4 regions of the Bacillus sp. mrc49 genome follow, and region 1 is predicted to be linked to each of the others. Evidence: predicted binding sites of a transcription regulator. Region 1 holds the regulator's gene; each other region holds the start of a gene.
What was found. The regulator CtsR, encoded in region 1, represses protease genes until heat stress. The targets are predictions, from matches to a motif close to ATGGTCAATAAAGGTCAAACA.
Positions count from the first base shown of each region.

Region 2: clpB (ATP-dependent chaperone ClpB) is a predicted target of CtsR. The motif match lies at 1,498-1,518, and genes of this name have one in related genera.
Region 3: CVN76_RS03005 (ATP-dependent Clp protease ATP-binding subunit) is a predicted target of CtsR. The motif match lies at 1,769-1,789, and genes of this name have one in related genera.
Region 4: clpP (ATP-dependent Clp endopeptidase proteolytic subunit ClpP) is a predicted target of CtsR. The motif match lies at 2,477-2,497, and genes of this name have one in related genera.

Region 1 covers NZ_PHNG01000477.1:2,509-8,491, reverse strand. The annotation lists partial or broken rRNA gene CVN76_RS04150 (23S ribosomal RNA) at 1-497, shown strand; rRNA gene rrf (5S ribosomal RNA) at 561-676, shown strand; gene CVN76_RS04140 (CtsR family transcriptional regulator) at 979-1,440, shown strand; gene CVN76_RS04135 (UvrB/UvrC motif-containing protein) at 1,462-2,013, shown strand; gene CVN76_RS04130 (protein arginine kinase) at 2,010-3,086, shown strand; gene clpC (ATP-dependent protease ATP-binding subunit ClpC) at 3,215-5,656, shown strand; gene radA (DNA repair protein RadA) at 5,853-5,983, shown strand, end outside.
Region 2 covers NZ_PHNG01000800.1:213,431-219,413, reverse strand. The annotation lists gene clpB (ATP-dependent chaperone ClpB) at 1-1,462, opposite strand, end outside; gene CVN76_RS27375 (fumarylacetoacetate hydrolase family protein) at 1,941-2,888, opposite strand; gene CVN76_RS27370 (YjzC family protein) at 3,168-3,347, opposite strand; gene argF (ornithine carbamoyltransferase) at 3,480-4,439, opposite strand; gene CVN76_RS27360 (carbamoyl phosphate synthase large subunit) at 4,436-5,983, opposite strand, start outside.
Region 3 covers NZ_PHNG01000451.1:53,809-59,791, reverse strand. The annotation lists gene CVN76_RS03005 (ATP-dependent Clp protease ATP-binding subunit) at 1-1,734, opposite strand, end outside; gene CVN76_RS03000 (DUF4334 domain-containing protein) at 2,201-2,746, shown strand; gene CVN76_RS02995 (C40 family peptidase) at 3,037-3,480, opposite strand; gene CVN76_RS02990 (metal-dependent hydrolase) at 3,699-4,325, opposite strand; gene CVN76_RS02985 (nucleotidyltransferase family protein) at 4,496-5,461, opposite strand; gene CVN76_RS02980 (signal peptidase I) at 5,458-5,925, opposite strand; gene CVN76_RS02975 (PqqD family protein) at 5,915-5,983, opposite strand, start outside.
Region 4 covers NZ_PHNG01000807.1:11,342-17,324, forward strand. The annotation lists gene CVN76_RS30210 (sugar-binding transcriptional regulator) at 1-156, opposite strand, end outside; gene CVN76_RS30215 (glutaredoxin family protein) at 297-539, opposite strand; gene rpoN (RNA polymerase factor sigma-54) at 556-1,893, opposite strand; tRNA gene CVN76_RS30225 (tRNA-Arg) at 2,188-2,259, opposite strand; gene clpP (ATP-dependent Clp endopeptidase proteolytic subunit ClpP) at 2,561-3,166, shown strand; gene CVN76_RS30235 (HPr family phosphocarrier protein) at 3,251-3,508, opposite strand; gene whiA (DNA-binding protein WhiA) at 3,529-4,482, opposite strand; gene CVN76_RS30245 (gluconeogenesis factor YvcK family protein) at 4,550-5,536, opposite strand; gene rapZ (RNase adapter RapZ) at 5,526-5,983, opposite strand, start outside.

The sequences.
Region 1 (5,983 bases):
CCGCATGGAAGGGCCATCGCTCAACGGATAAAAGCTACCCCGGGGATAACAGGCTTATCTCCCCCAAGAGTCCACATCGACGGGGAGGTTTGGCACCTCGATGTCGGCTCATCGCATCCTGGGGCTGTAGTCGGTCCCAAGGGTTGGGCTGTTCGCCCATTAAAGCGGTACGCGAGCTGGGTTCAGAACGTCGTGAGACAGTTCGGTCCCTATCCGTCGCGGGCGCAGGAAATTTGAGAGGAGCTGTCCTTAGTACGAGAGGACCGGGATGGACGCACCGCTGGTGTACCAGTTGTCTTGCCAAAGGCATAGCTGGGTAGCTACGTGCGGACGGGATAAGTGCTGAAAGCATCTAAGCATGAAGCCCCCCTCAAGATGAGATTTCCCATGGCGCAAGCTAGTAAGATCCCTGAAAGATGATCAGGTTGATAGGTCAGAGGTGGAAGCGTGGCGACATGTGGAGCTGACTGATACTAATAGATCGAGGACTTAACCAACGCTTTAAAAAAATGAAATACCTTCTTATTATCTAGTTTTGAAGGAACAACGTTCCTCATATGTTTGGTGGCGATAGCGAAGAGGTCACACCCGTTCCCATTCCGAACACGGCAGTTAAGCTCTTCAGCGCCGATGGTAGTTGGGGGTTTCCCCCTGTGAGAGTAGGACGCCGCCAAGCCATTATAAAAAAGATCAGCCATCGCGGCTGGTCTTTTTTCGTTTTGATTTGAATATTTTGGGTAGATATTTCCCATTTCTAGCAGATGGAACGATAAACAGATGGAAATTTGAGGTTTTGGATTTGAAGGATTAGGGTAAGGATGTAGGATATTTAATTTTTCGTGTCCAACGGAGTATGCAATTACATATAATTTGGAGAAAATGGATATTAGAGAAAGAAAGTGCGTTTAAGTTGCAAAATGCATTTTTCGTTGTATAATAATAGTCAAATATAGTCAAAGTCAGATTGGAGGAGGCTGAGTGAGAAACATATCTGATGTTATCGAAACTTATTTAAAGCAAGTACTGGAAATAAGTCAAAAAGATATCTTGGAAATTAAAAGAAGTGAAATAGCAGATAAATTTCAGTGTGTTCCTTCTCAAATCAATTACGTGATCAATACCAGGTTTACGATCGAAAGAGGCTATGTTGTAGAGAGTAAGCGTGGAGGCGGCGGTTATATACGGATCATGAAAGTGGAGTCACAAGATTACGTGCAGCTTATCAACCAATTATTATCACTTATAGGTCCCAGGGTCACTCAATCCATGGCCGAAGGAGTAATAGCCCGGCTGATGAATGAGGAAGTCATTAATGAAAGGGAAGCAAAGATCATGATGAGCGTGATTGATAGATCGGTGATTTATATCGACCTTCCTGACCGTGATGAACTTCGGGCAAGAATTATAACTGCGATGCTTACGACTTTAAAATATAAATGAAAATGGCAGAGGTGATGAAGGATGATTTGCCAAGAATGCCATCAAAGACCTGCTACCCTACACTTCACCAAAATCATCAATGGAAAAAAGACTGAAATCATGATTTGCGAGAAATGTGCTCAGGAAAAAGGTGAGATGGTCGTGGATGCAGGAGGCCATGGTTTTTCAATAAATAATTTATTAGCAGGATTGTTGAATATCGAGTCGAATATTCAACAGACAAAGGCAAATGCATTTTCTAAAACGGAAGAGAGGCGTTGCCCGCATTGTCATCGATCCTATAAGGAATTTGTCCATATCGGAAAGTTCGGCTGTGCTGAATGTTACCAAACATTCAATGAACAGTTAAACCCCATTTTAAAGAGGGTGCACAGCGGCAATACAGCCCACATAGGAAAAATCCCAAAACGGGTTGGTGGCACCATATATCTGCGAAAGCAAATTCTCGATCTGAAAGACGTATTAAAGGATCACATCGACCAAGAAGAGTTCGAAAAGGCGGCAGAGGTCAGGGATAAAATTCGCTCCCTTGAAAAAAGGTATGAAGCACAAGAGGGAGGCGAGGAAATATGAGCTTGGAAAAGTTTGTAGAAAACGCCTTGAGCTCCTGGATGAGTGCAGAAGGACCGGAAATCGATATTGTATTGAGTTCAAGGATTCGATTGGCCCGAAATTTCAAAGACTTTACCTTCCCAACCTCCTTTTCTAACGAAGAAGCTAAAAAAATCATTGAATTGGTTAAAAAAAGAATCGAAGAGGAAGTCACTCCAGAGATTGGCAAGTTGGAGCTTCTGGAAATTGACCAGCTGCAGCCACTGGAAAAGCGTGTACTGGTCGAAAAACATTTAATCAGTCCCAATTTAGTTGAAGTATCTGCCAAAAGTGCTTGTCTTCTTTCGGAAAATGAAGAAATAAGCATCATGATAAACGAAGAGGATCATCTTCGCATCCAGTGCTTAAAGTCGGGCTTGCAGCTGAAGGAAACATTAAAGATTGCAAATCTTCTTGACGATTGGATTGAAGAATCCATAGACTATGCATATGATGAAGAAAGGGGATACCTAACGAGTTGCCCAACCAATGTGGGTACAGGGTTAAGGGCTTCGGTCATGATGCATCTGCCGGGCCTTGTGCTAACGCAGCAGATGAATCATATCATTCCGGCGATCAACCAACTGGGATTGGTGGTCCGGGGGATATATGGGGAGGGCAGCCAGGCATTAGGGAATATCTTTCAAATCTCCAATCAAATTACCCTTGGGAAATCCGAAAGGGATATCGTTGAAGATCTAACCAGTGTCGTCCAACAAATCATTGCCCAGGAACGGTCTGCAAGGGATGCATTAGCGAGGACGTCTCACATACAATTAGAAGATCGGGTCTTTCGCTCCTATGGGATATTATCCAATGCTCGCATCATTGAAACGAAGGAAGCTGCTACCTGTATCTCGGATGTTAGGCTAGGTATAGATTTAGGGTATATAAAAAATATTTCCAAAAGCATATTAAATGAATTGATGATTTTGACACAGCCAGGATTTTTACAAAAGTACGCGGGTGGATCTTTAAAATCCCACGAAAGGGATATCCGTAGGGCAGCACTCATTCGAGAACGCTTGAATTTCACGGAAACTTCCTCCTCTTGAGGTCCTTGACCATAGAGTGAGTACCTATATTCCTGTAATGGATGCGGGGAAGAAGCAGCCCCTGCCATTACTTAGAGGATTGTCAGCAATTTAATTAAAAACGAAAAATTCTTAAGGAGGAATTCCCTATGATGTTTGGTCGTTTTACTGAAAGAGCCCAGAAAGTATTAGCATTGGCGCAAGAAGAAGCAATCCGCTTAGGACATAATAATATAGGCACGGAACATATTTTACTTGGCTTGGTCCGAGAAGGCGATGGCATTGCCGCCAAAGCGTTATATGCGCTCGGTCTGGGGCCGGAAAAAATTCAAAAAGAAGTGGAAAATTTGATAGGCCGCGGACAGGATGCGGCGCAAACGATCCATTACACTCCAAGAGCCAAGAAGGTCATTGAGCTTTCCATGGATGAAGCTAGAAAGTTAGGTCATTCATACGTGGGGACAGAGCATGTACTCCTTGGTCTGATCAGAGAAGGCGAAGGCGTGGCAGCCCGAGTATTGAATAATCTCGGAGTGAGCCTGAACAAAGCCCGTCAACAAGTTCTCCAGCTTTTGGGCAGCAACGAATCCGGCGGTCATCAAGGTTCAGCGGCTTCCAATGCAAGCACGCCGACACTGGATGGCCTCGCTCGCGACTTAACGGCGATTGCAAGGGAAGGAAGCCTGGATCCCGTGATCGGCCGAAGCAAGGAAATTCAGCGTGTCATAGAAGTATTGAGCCGTCGTACAAAAAACAACCCTGTCTTGATCGGTGAACCAGGGGTGGGTAAAACGGCCATCGCCGAAGGTCTTGCCCAACAGATCATCAATAACGAAGTACCGGAAATCCTGCGTGATAAACGCGTTATGACACTCGATATGGGTACCGTTGTCGCTGGTACGAAATACCGCGGTGAATTCGAAGATAGATTGAAGAAAGTAATGGATGAAATCCGCCAGGCTGGCAATATCATTTTATTCATCGATGAATTGCATACACTGATTGGTGCCGGCGGGGCAGAAGGTGCCATCGATGCTTCCAATATCCTTAAACCATCCTTGGCCCGCGGTGAATTGCAATGTATCGGGGCGACAACTTTGGATGAATACCGTAAGTATATCGAAAAGGACGCTGCGCTTGAACGCCGTTTCCAGCCGATCCAAGTTGATGAACCGACGATGGAAGAATCGATTCAGATCCTCAAGGGGCTGCGTGACCGTTATGAAGCCCATCACCGCGTATCGATTACTGATGAAGCGATCGATGCGGCAGTCAAGTTATCAGACCGTTATATCTCGGATCGTTTTTTACCGGATAAAGCGATTGATTTGATTGATGAAGCCGGATCTAAGGTTCGGCTGCGCTCATACACAACGCCGCCAAACCTAAAGGAACTTGAAGTGAAGCTGGATGATGTCCGGAAAGAAAAGGATGCTTCCGTTCAGAGCCAGGAATTCGAAAAAGCCGCTTCGCTTCGAGATACGGAACAACGATTAAGAGAACAATTGGAAGAAACGAAAAAGACTTGGAAAGAAAAACAAGGGCAAGAGAACAGTGAAGTGACCGTGGATGATATTGCCCACGTCGTATCCAGCTGGACCGGTGTTCCTGTTACGAGACTGGCCCAAACGGAGTCCGATAAACTGCTTAACATGGAATCGATCCTCCACGATCGCGTGATTGGTCAAGAAGAGGCCGTCATTGCCGTTTCTAAAGCAGTACGTCGTGCAAGAGCAGGCTTGAAGGATCCTAAACGCCCAATTGGTTCATTCATCTTCCTTGGGCCTACAGGGGTCGGTAAAACCGAACTTGCCCGAGCTTTAGCTGAATCCATCTTTGGGGATGAAGATGCCATGATCCGCATTGATATGTCCGAATATATGGAGAAACATTCGACTTCGCGCCTGGTTGGATCGCCTCCAGGATATGTTGGATACGAAGAGGGCGGACAATTAACCGAAAAAGTGCGAAGGAAACCATACTCCGTGGTTCTGCTTGATGAAATAGAAAAGGCACATCCCGATGTCTTCAATATCCTTCTGCAAGTACTGGAGGACGGAAGGCTGACAGATTCGAAGGGACGCACTGTCGATTTCAGGAATACGATTCTGATCATGACATCGAATGTAGGAGCGTCTGCACTAAAAACCGATAAGTATGTCGGGTTCAACATCCAGGATACTGGCCAGGACTACAAAAATATGAAGGGCAAAGTGATAGAGGAGCTTAAACGAGCATTCCGTCCTGAATTCCTGAATCGTATCGATGAAACCATCGTTTTCCACTCACTGGAGAAGGATCATTTAAAACAAATCGTGACCTTAATGTCCAATCAACTGACGAACCGCTTGAAAGAGCAGGAAATTTTCTTGGAGCTGACGGATGCGGCAAGGGAAAAAATCGCGACGGAAGGCTTCGATCCAGAATATGGGGCACGGCCAATCCGCAGGGCGCTTCAAAAGCATGTAGAGGATTACCTTTCCGAAGAGCTGCTTAAAGGGAACGTGAAAAAAGGGCAGACGGTCGTGATGGACGTTGTGAATAATGAATTTGCAATCAGGCAAGGTGAGCCTGTCAACGTAAGTGAATAACCATATTCCTAACTTCGAGGTACACGCAGATATTTTTGCCGTGTACCTCTGTTTTTTATCAATAGGTAGAAATGAGCATAAAAGAACAGGGCACAAAGGGTGTTTTTTTAAAAAACTTAACCTTAAGAAGGATTAAATAAAACAAAGATATAATATCCTTACTATAGGCATTTTTCAAAAAGGAAGAGGAGTTATTATGGCAGTGAAGAAGAAAACCAAATTCATGTGTCAGTCTTGCGGATATGAATCCGCGAAATGGATGGGGAAATGCCCAGGCTGCGGTGAGTGGAACAAGATGGTCGAGGAAACTGAAATCGTGAAACCGGC
Region 2 (5,983 bases), on a different contig from region 1:
CCAATTCATGACGCAGCTTCTCCAGCTCTTCACGTTGGTCCTGAACCTTTTGAAGTGCTGACTTCTCCATTTGCCATTTGGATTTCATTCCATTCGCCTGATCTTGAAGTTCCGAAAGTTCTTTTTGCAGCACTTCCAGCCTTGCGATACTTTGGGGATCTTCTTCATTCTTCAAGGCCGCTTCTTCAATCTCTAGCTGCATGATCTTTCTCGTGATTTCATCCAGCTCCGATGGCATTGAATCGATTTCCATCCGGATCATGGCACAAGCTTCATCAACAAGATCGATTGCTTTATCCGGCAAGAACCGCTCCGTTATATATCGGTTGGAGAGAACGGAGGCTGCCACGATCGCCCGGTCATGAATCCTGACCCCATGGTGAATTTCAAACCGTTCCTTCAGCCCCCGCAAGATGGAAATGGTATCTTCCACATCGGGCTCTGTCACGAGTACCTGCTGGAAACGACGCTCCAGAGCTGGGTCCTTTTCGATATATTTTCGATATTCATCCAAGGTAGTTGCCCCGATGCAATGAAGCTCGCCACGCGCAAGCATAGGCTTCAGCATATTACCGGCATCCAATGCCCCATCCGTTCTGCCTGCGCCGACGATGGTATGCAATTCATCTATGAATAACAAAATTTTACCATCACTTTTTTTAATTTCATTCAATACGGCTTTTAGACGTTCCTCAAATTCGCCACGGAATTTTGCGCCTGCGACAAGCGCGCTCATGTCCAGTGAAAAAACGGTCTTGTCCTTCAATCCTTCCGGGACGTCCTTCCTGACGATCCTTTGGGCCAGCCCCTCGACAATCGCGGTTTTTCCAACCCCAGGCTCACCTATCAATACGGGGTTGTTTTTTGTTTTACGTGAAAGGATTCGAATGACGTTTCGAATTTCCGTATCACGTCCTATGACAGGATCGACCTTCCCCGTTTTAACTTCAGCAACGAGGTCTCTGCCGTATTTTTTCAATACTTCATATGTGCTTTCAGGATTTTGACTAGTCACTCGCTGATTCCCCCTTATATCCTGTATGATCATTTTCGCTTTATCGTAATCCATTCCAAATGATGAAAAAAGCTTGATAACATTCGCTTTACTGCCTTTCAATACTGCAAGCAGGATATGTTCGACTGATAAATATTCATCCTCCCACACCAGCATTTCCTTTTCGGCGGCTGTCACGATCTGCTGAAGTGAAGGTGACATGTAAATCTGGGAATCACCCCCGCTTACTTCCGGCAAACGATCGAGCTCCTTATTCAGCTCCATTTCGAATTGATCAAGCGATTTATCGGATTCCGATAAAATCCTGACCAATATACTATCATCCTGCCCCAGGAGATTCTTCAATAAATGAAGCTCCGTCAACTCCGGATTCCCTCTTTCGCTGGCTAGCTCTTGTCCCCCGATGAATGCTTGCTGGGTTCTTTCGGTCATTCTATTCATATCCATCCTAAAAACCTCCCATCTATTACATGAACGATTTAAGTTTGACCAATTTTGACCTTTATACTTTTATTATACTTCTAATTTTCCCCATGTAAAGGAAAGTTAACATGAATCCACAATGTAAGTTAAGAAAAAGGAAAAAACCTTTCTTCATGACGAAGAAAGGTCAGACTATAGACAAACTCGATGAAAATCGAATTTGTCATTGGTTATGAGTTGTACAATGTGGCCGTTGCATTCCTCTTTAAGCACACGCTTTCAACGGGCGTTCCGGGAGCCTCTTCGGCATTCAGCCTGCGGGGTCTCCCGTGATGCGCATTTCCCGCAGGAGTCCCGTACCGTCCGTTCCAATCAACTTTGTTTTACCTTCTAGATAGAACATGTTTGCCTATGAGGTGATGAGGATGCAGCGAGACCCATGGAAACGTTACATTCCCTCACGGAAATTGCATGAGGTGACATCAGAATTTCCTAACCAATCCTATATCCCCTCACCAACACGCCTCACGCGGTTTTCAAGGTAGCCGATTTTATCGATTTCGATCTTGACCACATCACCATCTTTCAAAAACACTTGCGGGCTGCGCGCAAATCCCACTCCACCAGGCGTTCCAGTGAGCACGATGTCTCCTGGTTCGAGGGTCATTAAATTCGATAAAAATTCAATTAAATATTTCACATCAAATACGAAGTTGGATGTATTCGTTTTTTGCCGTTCTTCTCCATTCACCGTTAATCGAACATGTAAACCGGATGGTTCGGGCAGCTCGTCGGAAGTCACCAACCAAGGTCCCATCGGAGCACTTCCATCTACCGTTTTGCCTTGAAGCCACTCAATTGTACGCCGTTGGATGTCGCGATACGTAACATCATTGGCAATCGTGTAACCTGCTACATAATCAAGAGCATCTTCTTGTGACACTTGGCGTGTCCTTTGTCCGATGACAAATGCGAATTCAGCTTCATAATCAAGCTGTTCAGAGATCGGGAAGAAGGGGATGTCATCCTGGGGTCCGATCACTGCATTCGTGTACTTGGCGAATACAACGGGAAAAAGTGGCAATTCACGCCCCATTTCTGCAATATGCTCACGATAGTTTTGGCCAACACAGATGATTTTTCCTGGATTTTGGACGGGTGCCTCAAGTTTTATATCCTCCATTGCATGTATCAATTTATGTCGAAATGATTCACGATTATCGATAGCATAGTCAGCCGCCTTCTTGGCAATGGCCATGCTTTCCTTGCCCCCCTGTAAAAAATCGACCATCGATGCGGGGACATACGCGTTTGCAATTTGTTCACTGCGCAGCTTCCCTTCACTTTCAAGAAATGCTTGATAAGCATAATTCAAGTCCACTATTTCATCATTGGGGTAAAGCGCTCCAATCCGTTTAAACCCTTCATTACTGAAAGTCACTAATTTCATATCCCATTCTCCTTTACTAATCACTTTTATTGGTGGTTGCTCATGGACGCAGCCAAGCCCACTTCATTTGTTTATGTATAAATGATTCAATATTCGGAAATTCGCTTATTTTCTATATCATTATAAAACTCCCATAATCCACATGGCAAATGGATGATATGCAAGACTATCAATCTTTTTATTCGGGAATAAAAACAAGGCAGGGAAATTGCTGAGTCAAATCATATTAAGAAGATAAGGAAAAGGAGTATTCCCTCCTTTTCCCTGCTTTAAGTTTTTTCAAGGCTTCCGCTGATAAGTCCATATCCGGTTATGATTGGATGTTTCAGGAAAGGAATCTCCTGCATCGAGTTTTACCATTTTCGGATTAACAACCGTACTGCCCGTTTCACCGATCTCTACGTAGGTCCCATTATTAGGTGCCTTCTGACCTGGCTTGAATTGACGATTTTGCCCCATAGATTTCACCCCTTTACATGCTTTCCTTGTTATTATTGCCAGGATTTTTCCTTTCATGTCTGAAAAATTAAGGACAAAAAGGAAATCCGCAGATAAAAAAGGCGTCCGCTCAGTGAGCGGACACCTCATAGGTTAAGACATTAAATCCACTAAAACCGCTTTCTGCGCATGAAGACGATTACCAGCTTGATGGAAAACGACGGAATTAGGTCCATCGATGACTTCACCGGTTACTTCCTCTCCCCTATGTGCAGGAAGGCAATGCATGAATAAATAGTCGTCTTTAGCCAGTTTGACTAGTTCGTTGTTGATTTGATGATCCTTAAACGCTTCCAAGCGGATTCCATTCTCGATTTCCTGCCCCATGGACGTCCAGACATCGGAATAAACGATGTCCGCATTTTGTATCGCTTCCTGGGCTGATGTCGTCACAACAATATTGCTTCCCGTCTTTTCTGCCACTTTTTGCGCATAGCTGACGACTTTTTCATCAGGCTTGTAGGCCTCGGGGCATCCAATGGAAAAGTCCACACCCATTTTTGCACAGCCGACCATCAAGGAATTCGCGACATTATTGCCATCTCCGATATAACTCATCTTCAAACCTTTTAGCTTCCCTTTAATCTCGATGATGGTCAAAAAGTCAGCCAGCACCTGACACGGATGTGCAAGATCTGTTAGTCCATTGATGACTGGAATGGACGCATTTCCCGCCAATTCCAGGATTTTTTCATGTTCGAACGTACGGATCATGATGCCATCAATATACTCCGAAAGAACTTTAGCCGTATCGGAAATGGTTTCACCGCGACCTATTTGCAGATCATTTCCACTTAAGAACAAGGCGTGTCCGCCAAGCTGCATCATGCCCACTTCAAAAGATACACGGGTTCTGGTCGATGATTTTTCAAAAATCATCCCAAGTGTCTTTCCTTTTAAAGGTGTATATTCCTCGCCAACCTGTAATTTACCCTTAATCTCCTGAGCCAGCTTTAACAGTTCTGCTATCTCTGTAGGTTCAGACTCTTTCATCGTCAAAAAATCTTTTCCATTTAAAATCTTGGCGCGTTCCGGTACTATAATCGGGCTCATGCGTGTGACACTCCTTTCGAATAGGTTACAAGCCAATCCTGAAGCGAGGTTACTTCTAGGTCAGCATTACCTGCAGATTGCAGATATGCCTTGAAGGTCTCTTCTTCCGTAAACGCAAGCAACCGGTATTTTGCGGCCATAAGTCTTAGCTTCTTATCTTCTGCCGTTGTTCCATAAGCCAACACGATCGCGGCATTCCCGTCCTTCAGCCATTTTTCAAAGTCCGTGTCACACAGGATCAAACCGGCTTCCGTGATTTGCTCAAGCAATCCTGAACTTAGTTGGACTGAGTTGGATTGGTAAACACCTGAAGCATGTTTGGCTTTTTGAGCATGGAATACTTTAGCCAAAGCTTCTTTTACCGTTTTACCAACGGCGATTCCCTCACCTGTCGATTTCATTTCCGGACCTACCTTGGAGTCAAGCCCACTTAAGGCAAACGTTGAGAATACTGGGTATTTGACGACTTTATACGGAATGTCTTCCATTAATCCCGTTTTTTCGAATACATTCGACAATAAATATTTCCCAAGCAATATTTTTGTTGCGACTTGCACTAAAGATACATCTGTGACTTTACTGATGATCGGAATGGTCCGGCTTGCACGCGGATTTACTTCCAATACATATACGCTGCTTCCTTCAATCACGTATTGGATGTTCATAAGTCCTTTATAGCCTAGCTCTGTAACTAGCTTTTGGGCATAAAGGGTCATTTTCGCTTTCATTTCATCACTTAAGGTTTGTGCCGGCAATAAGGCCATGCTATCTCCTGAATGGACGCCTGCCTTTTCAACATGTTCAGCAATGATTGGAATATATAGATCCACTCCATCCGCAATCAAATCAATTTCCGCTTCTTTCCCTGGTATATAGGAATCGATCAGCACGGGGTAAACGAGTGCGGCCCCATTTTTCATCCTTTGGATCAAGCCTTCCTTCGAACGGATTATTTCCATCCCTTGGCCGCCAATTACATAGGATGGACGCAATAGGACTGGAAAGCCGATTGCCTCGGAACGCTCCATTAACTGCCGTTCATCATTCGCCATCGAACCTGGGACATGCGGGATCTCCAACTTTTGCAGAAGTTGATAAAAACGATCGCGATCCTCCAATTGATCAAGTGTATCGAATGTGGTGCCCAACAAGTTCACACCGTAATCTTCAAGACCCTTTGCCAAGTTTATCGCGGTCTGTCCTCCAAATTGGACGATAACATCATCGATATCCTCCACTTCAATTACATTAAGCACATACTCCAATGTTAACGGCTCGAAGTAAAGGCGGTCTGCTGTGGCAAAATCGGTACTTACCGTTTCCGGATTATTGTTGATCATGATGGTTTCAACATTTTCATCCTGGAGTGCATAAACTCCATGCACGGAACAGTAATCGAATTCAATTCCCTGTCCGATCCGGATAGGACCGCTGCCGATCATCAAGACCTTCTTTTTATTGGTTTTCTTCTGCTCATTCTCACCGAAATATGTCGAATAATGATAGTTCGTATGTGAACTGAACTCAGCTGCACAAGTATCGAC
Region 3 (5,983 bases), on a different contig from region 1:
TTTTTGTTTTTCGCCTACACCGGCGTTGCTTGTCATGATGATGACCGTGTCTTTGAAAGTAACAGTGCGGCCTTGGCTGTCCGTTAACCGGCCGTCTTCCAAAATTTGCAGGAACATGTGCATAACATCTGGATGCGCCTTTTCAATCTCATCCAATAAGATGATGCTGTATGGTTTACGGCGAACCTTTTCAGTTAATTGTCCCGCTTCTTCATGACCAACATATCCAGGAGGTGAGCCAATTAACTTGGAAATACTATGTTTTTCCATGAACTCACTCATATCAAGGCGAATCATCGATTCCTTGTCCCCAAACAATTCGTCAGCAAGGGTTTTTGCCAATTCCGTTTTACCGACTCCCGTTGGTCCAACGAAAAGGAATGAACCTGTAGGACGATTTTTCGATTTCAGCCCTGCGCGGCTTCTACGGACGGCTTTTGCAACCTTCCTGACTGCTTCTTCCTGTCCGATGACTTTATTCATGAGGTTAGCTTGAAGGTGCAGCATTTTCTCTTGCTCGTCTTCCTGTAACTTGCCTACCGGTATACCGGTTTTTTGTTCGATGATGCTCTGGATGTTTTCAATGGTAACGATTGGTTTTACAGAGTTGCTTCCTGACTGCAATAACGTTTCAAGCTTTTCTTCTTCATCGCGCAGTGTTGCCGCTTTTTCATACGCTTCTTCTTTTAGGGCATGTTCTTTTTCTTTATAGATTTGGGCAAGACGCTCTTTCAAATCCTCTTCCTGTCCATCTTCAATCGTCAGGTTCAACTTGGAGCCGGCTTCATCCATCAAGTCAATTGCCTTATCTGGCAGAAAACGATCTTGAATGTATCGATTCGACAGCTCCACTGCCGCTTTCAGTGATTCCTCACTATAGGTAACCCCATGATATGCTTCATAGCTTTCTTTTAATCCTTTTAAAATCACTAGCGCTTCATCCGTTGTCGGCTCATCAACCTGAACCGGTTGAAAACGTCGTTCAAGTGCACCGTCTTTTTCGATTTTTCGATATTCAGACAAAGTAGTCGCGCCGACAAGTTGAAGTTCACCCCTGGCGAGTGCAGGTTTTAAGATATTCCCGGCATCCATTGATCCTTCAGCTGAACCGGCCCCGACAATTTGGTGAATCTCATCAATGAATAAAATGATGTTTTTTCTTGTCTGTAATTCACTTATCAGTTGCTTCATCCGTTCTTCGAATTGGCCCCGGATTCCGGTATTGCTGACAAGGGAAGCAACATCAAGCATATAGACCAGCTTATTGCGCAATTTAGCAGGTACAGAGCCTTCGGCAATGGCAAGGGCCAGACCTTCCGCAATGGCTGTTTTACCTACCCCCGGTTCACCTATTAGAACTGGATTATTTTTATTTCGCCTATTCAGAACTTCTATCACTCGTTTTATTTCTTCATTCCTGCCGATTACCGGATCAATCAGCCCTGCTTTTGCGGCATCGGTCAAGTTGCTTCCATATTCCTCAAGCAACCCTCCTCCTTCACTTTGGCTAACAGGCTCTGGTTGAGGTGCTTCGTTATGATTAAATGGATTGAATGGATGCTGGAATCCATTGAACTGGGCTTTCCCAGTATCGATTCCCCCCATTGCTGCTCCCAGCTTATTTCGTTCTTCTTTATAACAAGTGGAGCACAGTTTCACATCATGCTCCTGACCATTCATATTTAGATGGACTTGAATATTAGCTTGGTTTACATGGCATTTTTCACAAAACATGTAGTACTCCTCCTTAAAATATCGTGATTAGGAAACTTTGACCTTCTTTGACCTTATGAGTTTATTATACATTGACCTTCTTTGACTTTCAATCATTTTGTCTTCGAATATGTATAACCACATCAGAAATCTTCCTCATTCCATAATGGGGATAATGTTGGAGATCCCGAAATGGTTTGCTAAGCATATTAAATGATCGATCGAGAGTCAAATGATTCGGCCTCTTTTCGTAGGAGTATCGAAGCCATTTTTATTTATTACCCAGTGCAGTGCGACTTATAACCCACAGGCGAATGCTAACTGTACCGAGTGAAGCAGTTCCTTAATTGGAGAGGCCGTCAGTTTGAGGTTTTAATTAGTCAAGTTTAGGTGAAAGCTATCCATTACTGAAAGTGCTGCGGGAATGAGCATCAGAACAGGAAATCACACTTCTTTGAAAAGCGAAGATAATCAGGAGGGAAACTTATTGCATGATAAGGACATTCTAAACGAGCTACTGCGAAGAGGAAGTTCACAAACTGAAGCTTTTGAATTCTTTGACCGGCTGGGGACGGTCGGCTTCGAAGAGATGAGAGGACTATGGAAAGGAGAAGAACTTAGAACTGGGCATCCAATGGAAGGCTTGTTACCTGCATCGAATTGGTATGGCAAGAGATTCATTAATGAAGAGCATGTCCAGCCACTTGTATTCCAAAAGGGAAATGGAGAATTGTTCGCTGGGAATCCTGGTCTAATGCCGCTTAGCATAAACTATGGAAAACTCCCTGACACATTCATTACAATCGCCTTGAGAATTTTTCGCCCCTTGATAAAAACAAAAAAAAGCTGGGCAAGGCTGAGACAGATCCAATATAGGGGAAAAGTAAGCGCGGCAATGGTTTATGATCAAAAAAGCATCATTGATCTGTTTAGGAAAGTTGACGAAGATACATTGATTGGTGTCATGGACATCAAGAATTTTTTTCCTGGCAAGTCATACTTCTTTGTTTTAAGAAGAGTAAATGAACCATGAAGAATCTACGCTTTAAGATCGGGCCTGTCTTTGTAATTTTACAAAAGGTTTGAAGTACATCATCAACAAATGATGGGAATGGAAAAATCAGCTTTAACTTAAGCCCATTCATTCCGTACGCGATTAGGATGAAGCTCTCTTTCGATCGGTTCCAGCATCGTCGGAATTTTTTTTTACGAGCATTACCTAGTGGGGCATGTTTCAAGATAATAAACCAACCAACAGATTGGAGAATGTGAACAAAAAAAAGAGACTTCATCAAGTCTCATGCTTTTCGTATTTGCTTCGAATTATAAGCGTTTTGCCCCGATGTATTTCGGCTTCCAATATGGATTATTGGTTTGGGCATATGACACTCCCTTAGAGGATGCGGAGTGTATGAATTGATTGTCACCTATGTATATAGCTACGTGTGTAGGCTTTTTCGCTTTATTTGGTGCGAAGAACATTAAGTCCCCTTTTTGCAGCGTTTTAACTGACTTGCCTTTTTTATATATGTCAGCAGCCGTCCTCGGTAGATTCTTGCCAGCCTTTTGGTAGGAATATTTCACTAGACCGGAACAATCAAAACCTGATGATGAAATGCCGCCCATTTTATATTTTGTGCCCAATTCACTTTTGGCCACTTTAATTGCTTTTGTATGATATGAAGCAGCTTCGGCTTGGCTCCCTGTAAAGGTTGCTGACCCAAGCATGATAGCTAATGACAATCCGACGACAATTTTCTTGAACAAATTAATTTACCCCCTGATGTGATTTGCTAAACCTAATATACTAGAAAATGCATATCATTCGCATCACAGGATCTTTACAATTGTGTTACATTTAGTAGAAATAGGTAGAATGACCAAAAATAAGCGATAAAAAAGTCGGATTTTACCTACGTTCATACTGATTCTCTTCTACCATTAAGCCATTGAAGCAAAAAAAACAGTGGTTGATTCAACCACTGTCAAAACTCCTTAGAGTAGAATGGCAAAAATAACTTTACGCCCCGTTTATTGAAAGGTAGGAATTTCATATCGGCTATTAAATGACTGATATATCCGAATAAACATGTAGTGAAAATCCCGTCAACCCCAATCGCTGCCTCGAACTGAAAGGCAATGATACCGAAGAAAACAATGCCGGCAATCGAATGGGTATAACTTCTATGAGGCGTAAAGGATGCTAGAATCATATAGAGACCCAGCAACCATAACCAATTTTCCTGTAAAGACATCCCAATGCCCAAAACCCCTAATCCGCTCAGGGTGAGCATATGCCTTTGTGTTATGAATGAGGAAATAATGATTATTCCGATCCCTGCCCCAGCACCGATCCATTTTTCGGTCTCAAAGCCTTCCAATGCGCTATAAATGATCATTAAAATTCCAATTGTTTGAGCCAATGTCCTAATGAACTTGTGTGAAAACGTAATCCTATTGCTTAACTTCCCATCAATATCCATGTCGGGCATGAGGCCGGAAACGCCCCCGATTCCTACCAAAAATAACGTGGTGGTCGGATCCGTTTGTAGTGAATTGGCCGTTAAGTATCCAACTGTTGCCCCAAGTGCCATGTGTGCTGTACCGTTCAATGTCTCTCTCCTGTTCCACTAAGAAGTTGTGTTGCCTCCAAGAAACGAATGTTTGTTCGAAGCTTTATTATTACTATACAATATTTTGAATGGAATTTCTTTATTTCTAATGAAAAAAAGCAGGAATTTCATAATTTGAAAAAAAGTGAAAGAGATGGATACTACCCGATTTATTTCTTGGAAGATAAAATATGACAAAATTCGATGATACTATGTTTTGGTGAATCAAAGCTAAGAAATGAATAATCAAGGAAGTCCACATACTTTTTAATCGGGGAATTTCTATCGTTGTACATGGTGGGTATTTGATCTGAAAACTCTTTTACTGTTTGTAGAATGGGCAGCTGTTCATATACAATCGATAAAGTCCTGATGATTCTTTTTTTTGTTTTGTGCCGTTTTGCATCCTCTATCAGTCGATTATAATCAATATTTACATTCAGGATGAGTTGAATGATATCGATGGAATACTTTAATGAATCCATGTTATGCCGCCATCCATGGAGACAAATCATATAAAAAAGGTGGAAATCGGAGAGTTGCTTAACATACAATGAGTCATTGATTGGATAAGCCTCCTGCCAAAACTCAGCGATTTCCAAGTTTGCAGTATTTCTCTTCAATATATCCCAATGAAGTTCGACGGTCAGAGGGAATGCGGATCCAGAAAGCTCCTTACTGAAAGATGTATGAAAATGAAAAGCTATTTGTTTCTCCTTCTGTGTATAACCTATATGTTGAACGATTTCAGCTGCTCGCTCCATGTCGCGCTCCTTTATGAGTAAATCTATATCAGATGTTGGCCGAGCCCCGAAATGTCCGAAAAGCTTATCAGAAAAGAAAGTTCCTTTTAGAGGAATGACAGACAATCCATTTTGTTCAAATGCAGACAAGATTTGATCTGTTTGATTTTTTATCAATATATTTTGAAAAAGGATGCTTTGACATTTTTCATTTATTCCTTGCTGGAAAAATGCTGGAGTATCGTTAAACCTCCCCTTCTTCTTCAATAGAAATAATGCTTGGGCATGAATATTTGATCTTTCAATATCATTAAGAAGCTGCCGATAATAATTCAAATCATTAGGCAAGTTTACTTGTGGTGCAAATAATACGTACAGTAACGCTGGCATCATTGGGATCGACTCCCTTTCAGTCTTTGTTGAATGTTAAGGCATTTTCTCAGGATCCCCGTGAGAAAGGGGATAGCAAGAATCAACCCTGCCCACGTTCTTGCCAGAAAACCTGAAACAAGCAGTTTGTATTTACGTTTCTGGACGTAAACCAATTTCCCCACCATTTGTTCCCGATAGATTGCCTCATCAAAGCATATGTTTGTATCTCCTTTGAAAAGATATTGCCGCCGCTGGCCATCTTTCAATTCTTTATAATATCGGTGCGCGATCAATCGATTCGATGAAGTATAAAACAATACGATGTCCCCTTTTTTCAAATGTATTGGATCACATTCATTAAAGCTGCAAATCTCTCCGTTTTTTATGAATGGATACATACTACTTCCTTGAGCAGGTAAATGAATGGAACCTTCTTTTTTGATGGTCATCAGAAATAATTCAACAATTTCCTTGTCATACAGCATGTTTAATTAATCCAAACTGCAGTAAATCCAATAAATAGCTTTCGATGTCACGTTTAGA
Region 4 (5,983 bases), on a different contig from region 1:
TCTAAGCGTCCGTTCCGTCAAATTAAGACTCACGGCCAGGCTTCGCCTTCCCACCGGCTGCATCATTTTGATATAACGCAGGATATCATATCTTTTTTGCATAACCATAAGGAAATCAGGTAATAATTTTCTTTGTACCTCGAGTAATGTACGCATAGATAAAACTCCTAAAAAGTCTGATTGGACACTATATGTCCCGCGTAGTCATTTTATGTCCCACCTGAAATAAAAAAAATATTCCTGCTACATATTTTATTCTAGCAGGAACGGATTGTTTCTTCAAATGATTTGAAAAATTATTTTTGCAAAAGCCCATTTAGAGCTGATTTATCAGCTTTTCCATACTGAACGATTTCTTCTTTCCATTCAATCACAGGGATCATCAAAGCAAATTTCTCAAGCAGCACATCATCGGAATGAATATCGATTTCCTTATAACCTATGCCTGATTCCCGTTTCACCTCTTCAAGTATCACCTTGGCCTCATCACATAATGGACATCTTGCCCTGCTATATAAAATAAACTGATTATCTTCCAATAATACCCAACTCTTTTCAGTCATATCTTTTTCGTTTAGATGAAGATGGTATTCCTAGCTGCTCCCGGTATTTGGCAACCGTTCGACGCGCAAGGATGATCCCATGCTCCTCTTTCAGCCGTTCAGCCAAATCCTGATCCGATAGCGGCTTTTGTTTATTTTCGCCATCGATCGCGGCCTTGAGTCCCTTTTTAGCTTGCATGCCGGACATATCCTCTTCAAGGCCTACTGATTGTAAAGATGTTGTGAAGAAGATCCGCATCTCGATCGTACCGAAAGGGGTCTGCACATATTTACCTTTAACGGCGCGGCTTACCGTCGATTCATGTATTCCAAGTTCATCGGCCACTTCCTTCATCGTCATCGGCTTCAAGTAATTCAGCCCGTGATGAAAGCACGCTGGCTGTTTATCGACGATGCACTGGATAACCTTCAATATCGTTTCTTTTCTCTGTTGAATCCCTCTTGAAATCCATTGGTATTCCTGCCACTTATCCTGAATGAACCGTTGCACGCCTTTATCTCCATGGCTCTTCATCCGGTTTAAGTACCCTTTATCGACATTAAGGTTCGGTGTGTTGCCATCGTAATTCCCGACAAGAAGCATCCCTTCACGGACCTCGACAACGACATCAGGCACTATATATGATGGTTTTTCCTGGAAGAACAATGATGCTGGCCGCGGGTTCAGTGTTTGCACATAATCGAAAACCTCTTGTATTTCCTTCATTGTAGCGCCGATTTTCTTACTTAGATCTTTCCAACGCTTTTCGGCAAAGTCGAGAAAATGATTTTCTATGATGCTTTCCGCCAGCGGGTTGACCCCCTCCGCTATCACTTGGAGCAAGAGGCACTCTTGCAGATTTCTCGCTGCAAGTCCATGCGGCTCGAGCTGCTGTAGAATGGAGAGGCCCTCCTCCAAAACGGCTGGAGAGATGCCTGCAATGCAAATATCGTCCAGATTTATCCGCAAGTAACCGTTTTCATCAAGATTATGAATTAAGAGCAGCATCGCCTTATACTGCTCACCTGTTAGCTGCTTGTGATTGATCTGGGACATGACGTGCTGTTCAAGCGAGACGGTGTCTTCACTGATTTGTTCGATCCAATAGTTGGCATCATACGTATTTTTAAGTGTCCGTTTACCTTTTTTCCGGTCAAAGGTCGGCTGAAATAACGCAGATGTTGGCTGATCTAGGGACAATAATGGATTTTCGGCCATTTTATTTTCCAAGAAAGCGGAAAGCTCCTGGGTGGAGTATTGCAGCAAGGTAATAGCCTGCATGAGCTCCTGGGTCATTGCCATCTTTAAAGTTTGCTGTTGAAATAATCCTGCTTTCATATTCATACTCATCGATTCATCCCTCCCCACTCCATTTTACATTATCAGGAGAAAATTCTACACAAAAACCCATGAAAACGCTTACGTTTTTTTCTGAATAGTTTATTTGTTTTCCATACTATATGTCAGGAATGCCATTTTCACAACTACTTTTATTGAAAAATCCCCATTTTTCATGACTGAAGCCCTCATTTTCGAGGGATGTCCCCATCTAACAGATTTCGATGGAAATCGCGAAATTCCAACAAAAATCATCTTTCATAAAAAAATCCCCCACTTAAATAATTTAAGCGGGAGATTTGGCAGTGCCCTCGGCAGGAATCGAACCTGCATTTCAAGCTTCGGAGGCTTGCGTTCTATCCGTTGCACTACGAGGGCGAATTGAAACAATCAATGTTCATATCTATTAGACAGACTTCATTATATGATAGAATGCCGTCCTTTGCAAGGGTTATCAGGTTTAAAAGTTTGTCTTTTGGGTATTATGGATAATGTGGAAATTCATCCCTGACCGGCATAATTACAAATGAATTCAAAGAGGAAGGAGACTTGACCAGAAAATTGTCGAACAAATTATCACTAATAGGATTTGTTTTGTTTGACCTAAATTGACCAAAAAGTGTATCATACATACATAAAGAATTTAAAATGATTCTCTTAATCGAAGGAGGAAATGAACATGAATTTAATTCCTACAGTTATCGAACAAACAAGTCGTGGGGAGCGTGCCTACGATATTTACTCCCGTTTATTAAAAGACAGGATCATTATGCTGGGAAGCGGAATCGACGATAATGTTTCCAATTCCATTGTTGCTCAATTACTATTTTTAGAAGCGGAAAACCCTGAAAAAGATATCACATTATACATCAACAGCCCGGGCGGAAGCATCACTTCCGGTATGGCCATTTACGATACGATGCAATATATCAAGCCTGATGTATCCACTGTATGCATTGGTATGGCCGCTTCCATGGGAGCCTTCCTATTGGCTGCTGGCGAAAAGGGCAAGCGCTATGCGTTGCCTAACAGTGAAGTCATGATTCACCAACCACTTGGAGGGGCGCAAGGACAAGCTACCGAAATCGAAATCGCTGCCCGCCGTATCCTTCACTTGAAAGATAAATTGAATCAAATACTGGCAGAACGCACTGGCCAGCCTCTTGAAGTCCTTCAAAGAGATACGGAACGTGATAATTTCATGACTTCCGAAAGAGCTCTTGAATACGGCTTGATCGACAAAGTCATCACTCGCAGCATCCTTGAGGATAAAAAAGATAAATAATGCAGCACAGCAAAAGGCCGCGAGAGCTTCGCGGCCTTTTTGCATGCCATGAAAAAAAGGATGCACTTTTAGCATCCTTTTTCTTTAACCCTCTTGCTGAACGAATTCTTCCAATGCTTCCAGCGCTTCCTTCTCATCGCGCCCCTCAACGATCAGCTTCACGGATACGCCTGAACTGATGGCGAGGCTCATTAATCCCATGATGCTTTTTGCATTCACTTTCTTTCCTTCTTTTTCAAGAAATACATCCGAATGAAAGCGGTTAGCTTCTTGTACAAACAGGGCCGCCGGCCGGGCTTGTAAACCTGTTTTCAGTTTTACTTTAACTTGTTTCTCCACCATCATGATCTCCCCTGTAAGCTTTATTTTTTCGCAGCAATAGCCTCTCCCCCACGGAGCCTGTCAGCTATTTCGTCAATCTTCCGTAGCCGGTGATTAATTCCGGATTTACTGATGCTTCCCCCTGATACCATTTCGCCGAGTTCCTTTAAGGTTATATCCTGGAAGGCTATTCTCAGTTCGGCAATTTCACGAAGTTTATCCGGCAAAATGTTCAATCCGACCGTGTCCTCGATGTAATGGATATTCTCCACCTGCCGCAATGAGGCACCGATCGTTTTGTTCAAGTTAGCCGTTTCACAATTCACAAGCCGATTCACAGAATTGCGCATATCACGGACAATCCGGACATCCTCGAACCTCAATAATGCGGAATGGGCCCCAACGATACTTAAAAACTCGGCAATCTTCTCGGCTTCCTTCAAGTAAATGATGTATCCTTTTTTGCGCTCAAGCGTTTTGGCCTTCAGGTCAAACTTATTCATCAACTCACAAAGCGCATCATTATGCTCTTTATAAAGCGAGAAAATTTCCAGGTGATACGAGGACGTTTCCGGATTATTCACTGAACCTCCCGCAAGAAATGCCCCTCTTAAATAGGAGCGCTTACAGCATTTCTTTCCAACGATAGTGTCGGATATCGCATGAAGTATTTCAAAGCCGTCACCTAAAATTTCCAAATCGGTTAAAACCCGCTGTCCCCCAGATGACATCCTGACAATATAGACGTTATTCTTTTTAAGCTTCATCTTTTTACGGACCAAAAGCTCGACTTGGACCTCATAACTTTTCTTCAGCAGCGTATAAATCCGTCTGGCAATCGCTGCATTTTCAGTTTGAATATCCACAACAAGTTTCCGATTAGAAAATGAAAGGGATCCGTTCATCCGGATCAGCGCACACAATTCCGCTTTTCCGCAACAGTCCTTTCCCTCTAATGTAGTAAGCTCTTTTTTCGTTTCTGAAGCAAAAGACATCCATTCCACCCCCAATCGAACGCAGGTAATCTATTTTTATCCAGTAAAAAAACGCCCCTGCCTATATCTACGGAATTATATGGCTTTTCGTTTCATTTATTAGCATATTGTAAAGCAAATCGGCCACTTTTTCTGTATCATGCCGGATGACATTCCCTTCATAGCTGAAAATGCGCTCCTGGATGATCTCAAGGCCCATCCTTTTTAAACTCTCGACATCATACATGACAGGCTTGGCATATTCAGCTTGGTACCGCTGCTGGATCTCGTCCGGTATTTCCTCATTATTAACAAGTATCCTGTCAATATATGCATTGCCCATATGGTCGTATATCGCTTTAATATGATCGCTTGCGCTATAATCCAGCGTCTCGCCTGCTTGTGTCATCAAGTTGCAAATGTACACCTTCTTAGCCTTGGAACGGCCGACCTCTTCCCCCAGTCCAGGGACAAGTAAATTAGGCAGAATGCTAGTATATAAGCTTCCCGGTCCGATGACAATAAGATCAGCCTGCTTGATTTCCTGAAGGGTTTCACTGAGCGGCTTGATATGTTGAGGAGACAAAAACACTTTTTTTATCTTCTTTCCTGAGAAGGGGATCTTGGATTCTCCTGTAACGATCGTTCCGTCATCCATTTCCGCATGGAGGACCACGCTTTGGTTGGCTGCCGGCAGCACCTTGCCGCGGACATTCAGGAATTTGCTCATTTCCTGGATTGCATGGACAAAATCCCCGGTCAATGAGGTCATTGCCGCCAGGATCAAATTCCCCAGCGAATGCCCGGACAGTTCATTTTGACTCTGAAAGCGGTGCTGAAACATTTGTTCAACGAGAGGTTCCACATCCGATAACGCAGCAAGCACGTTCCGTATATCTCCTGGAGCGGGAATATCCATGTCCTCACGAAGGCGGCCCGAGCTTCCGCCATCATCGGCCACCGTAACGATCGCCGTTATATCGACTGGATGCTTCTTCAGGCCCCTTAATAAAACGGGGAGGCCCGTTCCCCCGCCAATGATCACGACCTTAGGCTGTTTCTTATTATTTAACATCTGCTTTCCCCTTACTTTTTTCGATATCCCGATGTGACACTTGAACCCGATAATCATTTTGGAAGTGATTCGAGATATACTCCGTCAAAGCGACGGAACGATGCTGACCGCCTGTACATCCAATCGCAACCACAAGCTGCGCTTTCCCCTCACGTTTATAGTAGGGAAGCATGAAAGCTAGTAGATCGGTTACCTTTTCCAAGAACTTCTGGGTCTCGCTCCATTTCAAAACGTAACTGGACACTTCCTGTTCCAAGCCAGTCTTCGGCCTCATGTGGTCGATATAATATGGGTTTGGCAGGAACCGCACATCAAAAACAAGGTCAGCGTCTATCGGCAAGCCATGCTTGAAACCAAAGGACATCACGTTGACCGTGAATCCTACCCTTTTATCGGAAGAAAATTCCGAAGCGATTTTCTCCCTCAATTCGCGCGGTTTCAGTTGTG